Prochlorococcus marinus str. MIT 0919: one gene and its partner. The protein of the gene in region 2 binds, or shares a complex with, the protein of the main gene of each other region. Links are inferred from orthologs where the notes say so. Each region holds a gene or a part of one and is shown on either strand. Other genes may lie near its edges.

Evidence for each region.
Region 1: the proteins of O5635_RS07460 (region 2) and O5635_RS08115 are in contact, whole or in part, in a cryo-EM structure (PDB 6ZJN), measured with the Thermus thermophilus proteins. The link is inferred for Prochlorococcus marinus str. MIT 0919 from one-to-one orthologs. Residues at the interface, in WP_223903221.1 of Thermus thermophilus: Met26, Thr27, Asn29, Gly31, Pro32, His34; in WP_096411116.1 of Thermus thermophilus: Glu45, Ser46, Asn48, Pro50, Ala51, Gly52, Glu53.

Annotation. Positions count from the first base shown.
Region 1 is NZ_CP114779.1:1,486,642-1,489,751, forward strand. Bases 331-3,110 are described here. They hold O5635_RS08115 (NAD(P)H-quinone oxidoreductase subunit 3), read right to left. Parts: upstream 2,012-3,110; coding sequence 1,649-2,011; downstream 331-1,648. Other genes in these bases: O5635_RS08100 (uridine diphosphate-N-acetylglucosamine-binding protein YvcK), read left to right, coding at 331-368; O5635_RS08105 (NAD(P)H-quinone oxidoreductase subunit J), read right to left, coding at 365-919; O5635_RS08110 (NADH dehydrogenase subunit K), read right to left, coding at 925-1,683; O5635_RS08120 (rubredoxin), read left to right, coding at 2,160-2,525; O5635_RS08125 (photosynthesis system II assembly factor Ycf48), read left to right, coding at 2,536-3,110. In the rest of the region: more of O5635_RS08100, read left to right, coding at 1-330. UniProt on the Escherichia coli protein: NDH-1 shuttles electrons from NADH, via FMN and iron-sulfur (Fe-S) centers, to quinones in the respiratory chain. The immediate electron acceptor for the enzyme in this species is believed to be ubiquinone.
Region 2 is NZ_CP114779.1:1,365,919-1,369,041, reverse strand. What follows is about bases 331-3,123. They hold O5635_RS07460 (NAD(P)H-quinone oxidoreductase subunit H), read right to left. Parts: upstream 2,423-3,123; coding sequence 1,238-2,422; downstream 331-1,237. Other genes in these bases: rsmH (16S rRNA (cytosine(1402)-N(4))-methyltransferase RsmH), read left to right, coding at 2,467-3,123; O5635_RS07465 (acyl-CoA thioesterase), read right to left, coding at 785-1,225; O5635_RS07470 (AMP-binding protein), read left to right, coding at 331-742. Also shown: more of O5635_RS07470, read left to right, coding at 1-330.

The DNA of each region.
Region 1 (3,110 bases), 120 kb from region 2 along the record:
AAAAAAGCAAAGCACCTAAATTATATATTTGCAATTTAATGACTCAACCAGGGGAGACCGATGGACTTGATGTTAGTGGACATATTAGAGCTATTGAAGCCCAATTAGCTAGTCTGGGAATTACAAATCGCATTTTTAATGATATTCTTGCGCAAGAACAATTAGGTGCTTCACCTCTTATTGAATATTATCGTTCAAGAGGAGCTGAACCAGTTAAATGCGATAGGCAAAATCTTATTTCTAAAGGCTATAAGGTTTATTTAACTTCTCTACAAGGATCTAAAACTACACCAACATTAAGACATGATCCAAGGAGCTTATCTATAGCTGTAATGCGCTTTTATAGAAAATATAAAAGAGAGCATTAATATGCATCTTGCATTTCATAGAAATCAGGCTGAACGTAGTCTTTTCGAAGCGGCCAACCTTTCCAGTCTTCTGGCATAAGTAATCTTTTGGGGTGAGGGTGACCAGCAAAATTTATACCAAACATGTCATAAGTCTCTCTTTCTTGCCAGTCACTTCCTTTAAATATTTGATATAAGCTAGGAACCCTCATTTCTTCGTTCCTGTCAAGGAAGACTTTCATTCTGATTTCCCTAGGATGGAAATCATCTTTAAAATCTCTAATTTCTATAAGATGGTAAAAACAAACAAGAGACAACCCTGCCCCTTCGTCATAACCTCCTTGGCATTGCAAATAATTAAAGCCATTACTTTTCAAGGCAGAAGCAGCTTTTAGCAAAAAGTTTGGATTGACTGCAATATTTTCTATCCCTATGTGATCAGATCCTATAGGGGCGTTTTCAATACCTTGAGTATTCAGCCATTGACTTATTGGGCCAGGCTCTATTACCTCTACTTCTTTCGCTTCAGGGTTAGATAGATTTTGTTTTGATGCTTCAGGATCTAATGCCATGTTTGCTATGTGATGGTTTCTTTCGAGGGTTCAGTTTTTGCTTGAAGAGGCGTTTCTTGAGAACCTTTTAAAGCAAATTGTTGAGACTCTGCTTTTAAGTAAGCACCGGTGATTTGAGATTCAACTTTTTTCATCTCATGTCGAACAGTAAAATAACGATGAGTCTGGACTAGCTTCCCTCGTTCTTGAAATGACTCATTACTAACTTTTTTTCTCAATTTGACCACTGCATCAAATATTGCTTCAGGTCTTGGTGGACATCCTGGTAAGTAAAGATCTACAGGGATTAATTTATCTACGCCTCTAACAGCTGTAGTTGAGTCTGCACTAAACATCCCACCAGTGATTGTGCATGCACCCATTGCAATTACATATTTGGGGTCTGGCATTTGTTCATAAAGCCTTACTAGTGCAGGAGCCATTTTCATTGTTACTGTTCCTGCCACAATTAGTAGATCAGCTTGTCTAGGCGAACTTCTTGGAACTAAGCCGAATCTATCAAAATCAAACCTTGAGCCAATTAAGGCTGCAAATTCAATAAAGCAACATGCTGTGCCATAAAGAAGAGGCCATAAGCTACTTAACCTTGCCCAATTATGAAGATCATCAAGGCTAGTAAGAATGATGTTTTCACTTAGGTCACTAGTGACATTTGGGGATCCAACTGGACCACAAGTAGCTTCCCGAATGTCTCTAACTGCATTTGTTGTAGGTAGATCAGTCAAGTAATTAACTCCATTCAAGTGCGCCTTTACGCCAGGCATATGCTAATGCAACTATAAGAATTGCAATAAAAATCAGGGCTTCAATAAATGCCAGTAAACCAAGTTTATGAAATGCGACGGCCCAGGGATAAAGAAAAACTGTTTCCACATCAAATATTACGAAAACAAGAGCGAACATGTAATAACGAATATTGAATTGAATCCATGCCCCTCCTATCGGCTCCATTCCTGATTCATAGGTAAGTTCTCTCTCCCCTTTTTGGCTTTTGGGTGATAAAAATTTATTGGTTACTAGTGCCAGAATCGGAACAGCACCAGAAATTATCAGAAATCCTAGAAATGCGTCGTAACCCTGAAGCGAGAACATTAGATATAAAAAACTTTATTCTTAGTTTGACACTCACTCATAAGTAGTTTCATGGATAGAGTTAAGTTGTGTGAGACTGCAAACGGTGAACGACGAACAAAAAGCTGCATTAGACCAAGCCGAACCCAATAAATTGGGTAAAGACTCTATCAATGCAGATACAAAATCTGATCAGATATCTGATCGTTCTGATGATCTCAGGCTGAATCGATTTGAGTGTAGAGGATGTGGTTACATTTATGATCCTAAAGAAGGCTTGAGGAAATATAAGATTCCTAAAGGGACTCCTTTTAAGGAAATTGACAGGCAAAAATACCGTTGTCCTGTTTGCAGAGCTAGTGTTGATGCTTACAAAGATATCGGCGCTAAATTTAAACCTGCTGAAGGCTTTGAAGAAAACATTCAGTATGGCTTTGGTTTCAATACTCTTCCTCCTGGACAGAAGAATGTTTTGATTTTTGGTGGTCTAGCATTAGCAGCAGCTTGTTTCTTATCTCTGTATTCATTGCATTAACCTTCCTCTCATGAATCGATTATTTAAAATTTCTGCAAATTTGCTTTTGTTTGTATTCGTAGCATTTGCTTTAAGTGGATGTGTCTCTACAACCAGGCTTCCTGTTGCGTCATCTTCTCCTTGGGAGCAAGTGCAGCTTGAGCTTGAAGACAATCCGCTTGATATTGCTTTTGTGGATGAAAACCATGGGTTTTTAGTCGGAGCAAATCGACTGATTCGCGAGACATTTGATGGTGGTTCAACTTGGCAAGAAAGGGCATTAGAACTTCCAAGTGAAGAAAATTTCCGATTAATCAGTATTGATTTTAAGGGCAGTGAAGGCTGGCTTGTAGGTCAACCTGGTTTGGTTATGCATACTGATGATGCCGGGAAAAATTGGAACCGTCTTGTTCTTGGCAATAAATTACCTGGCAACCCTTATTTGATTAAAACCCTAGGAGATAGCTCTGCGGAATTGGCCACTACAGCAGGGGCCATTTATCAAACCGTTGATGAGGGGGCAACTTGGCAAGGGAGAGTGGCGGAGGCATCAGGGGGTGTAAGGGACATGAGAAGAAGGGATGATGGTGCTTATGTAAGCGTAAG
Region 2 (3,123 bases):
TGGTATAACATGGCTTCAGTCATTCAATCTTATATGGATAGGCGGCGCACCAATATCGAAAAACCTAATTCATAATTCAAGAAATTTAGGTATTCGATTATCACCCTGCTATGGAGCGAGTGAAACAACAGCAATGGTGACTGCTCAAAGGCCTGACGACTTCCTTGCAGGTCAAACTAATTTGGGCAGGCCATTAATAGATGTTGAATTACGCATCGGAGAAAACAAACGCTTACAAATCAAAACACCAAGGTTAGTACATTCCTTTCTTCAAGAAGGAAAGATAGCGAAAATCACCTTAAATAATGGTTGGTGGGATTCGGGAGATTTTGCAGAGCTAATTAACTATAAAGGTAATAATCATTTGAGAATCATAGGAAGAGTTGATACTGCAATCCATTCAGGGGGAGAAACCATCTTCCCTGAAGTACTAAAGCATCGTTTACTTGATGCTTGTAAGAAAAATAATTTGCCAATTAAAGAGCTTTTATTTATACCAGTTCAGGATGCAGAGTGGGGAGAAAGATTGGTCTCCCTTGTACGTCTACAAGAAAATATCGATAAAAAACTCTTAGAAAATATTTTTAATAAACTTGAGCAACTGGTTGGGGAGTGGACTCCTTGCGAACGCCCTATGAATTGGTATATATGTCCAGAACTGAAAACTAATGAATGCGGTAAATGGGAAATACTAAAATGGAAATCTTGGGTAGAAAGTAAGAAGAAGAAAAAACAATGTTAAAAATCAAGGTAGTAACGAACAAATTTTAAAATCTAAAGCTCGTTAATCCAGTACTGATGCCTCTAACCAAGCTTTAATTGGACCAGATAATTCACAGGAAACTCTTGTTCTTGAATTAATAGCTTGATGATGCACTAGACCTTCAGCGACATATTCCGAGCCCCGCTTGAATTTAGTCAAAATTTGAAATCGACCTAAAGTTATTGTTTTAGGCAAAAGTTCGAGTTCAATATTGTCTCCGGTTCTGAGTGGTTTCCAAAAATCAGCAGAGCAGTGCACTACAGGAATTGCTATTAAAGGCTCATGAGTTTTATCGAGAATATTTGGAAAAATTTCAGATGCGTTAACTCCAAACCTATTTAGACTTTCTTCCCAAGCTTCATGACACCAACGAAAAATCTGATAAAAGTGAACAACTCCAGCGGAATCTGTTTCGCCAAAACGAACAACACGTTTAAGATGCAGCCAATCAGAAGAGAGCAAAGTATCTAAAATTTAGCGATCTACTGAACCCATGATCACATCAATTGAGCCAAGGATAGCCATAATATCCGCGACTTTTGCACCTTTAAGAATATGAGGGAGAACTTGCAAATTATTTAAATCTGCAGCTCTGATTTTAAATCTCCATGGAGTGACATCGTTTTTACCCTGAATAAATACACCAATTTCTCCTTTCCCAGACTCTAAACGCGTATAAAGTTCTCCATTAGGAATCTTAAAAGTTGGCGCAACTTTCTTAGCAAGATATTGGTAATCAAAACCTCCTAGGCTTCCACCTTTTCCTTCGAGTGTACGTGAAGCTTCTAGGTTCTCAGTAGGTCCTCCTGGAATCATGTCACATGCTTGCTTCAAAATCTTTAACGACTGTCTCATTTCCTCAATTCGGACTCGGTATCTAGCAAAACAATCACCTTCTTTCTCGCAGGCAATAGACCAATCAAAGTCGTCATAACACTCATAATGATCTACTTTGCGCAAGTCCCATGCAACTCCGGAAGCACGTAGCATAGGCCCAGAAAGGCTCCAGTTAATCGCATCTTCACGTGAAATAGCTCCTAACCCCTCTATTCGTCTGCGGAAAATTGGATTATTAGTTATCAATTTTTCATATTCATCAATCTTGGGGCCAAACCATTCGCAGAAATCCTTACATTTCTCAAGCCATCCCCAAGGAAGATCACAAGCAACACCGCCTATACGAAAATAATTATTGTTAATTAATCTTTGACCTGTAGCAGCCTCCCAAAGGTCATAAATCATTTCCCGTTCTCTAAAAATATAAAAGAAAGGGGTCTGAGCGCCTACATCAGCCAAAAAAGGACCCAGCCAGAGAAGATGATTGGCAATTCTATTAAGTTCAAGCATCAAGACTCTGATGTAACTAGCTCGCTTTGGTACAACAATGTTGGCCAACCGCTCTGGGGCATTAACCACAATTGCTTCATAAAACATCCCCGCCGCATAGTCCATCCGACTGACATATGGAACAAACATCACATTTGTTCGATTCTCAGCAATTTTCTCCATACCCCTATGGAGATAACCAATTACTGGCTCACAATCAATTACATCTTCACCATCAAGTGTGACTACTAAACGCAATACACCATGCATTGAAGGATGATGGGGGCCAAAATTGACCACCATTGGCTCTGTTCGCGTTTCAAGCTGCGACATGCGGCCTGTACTTAAAAGTAATACTTTGATATTAGGGAGCAGTCATGCAAGAAGAATCAAAAGTTGCCACTTCTAATTTCAATCACACACCTGTGCTTGCGAATGAGCTGATTCAATTAATAGCAAAACTACCCGAGAATCTAAAAGAACAAGGCTTAATGCTTGATGCAACTGTTGGTGGTGGAGGGCATTCTTCCTTAGTGCTAAAGGAATTTCCGAGCATCAGTGTTATTGGACTTGATCAAGATCCAGAAGCAATAAAAGCTGCTTCTCAAAAGCTAAAAATTTATAAAAATAGAGCAAAAGTTAACAATATTAACTTTGCCAACTTCAATTCAGCTGAAAAATTTTGCGCGGTTTTCGCAGATCTAGGAGTCAGTAGTCCTCAATTAGATGAAGCAACAAGAGGATTTAGTTTTCAAAAAGATGGTCCATTAGATATGAGAATGAATCCGTTTGAGGGGATTACTGCTGCAGACTTAATTGATGACTTAAGTGAAAGAGATTTAGCAGATATAATCTTTAAGTATGGTGAAGAAAAGCTATCGAGAAGAATTGCAAAAAAAATCAAAGATGACTTAGCGAATAAAGGAGCTTATTCAGGCACAAAATCATTAGCATATGCAATATCAGGCTGTTACCCACAAAAATTAAGGCATAGACGAATTCATCCTGCTACTAAAACTTTTCAAGCGCTAAGA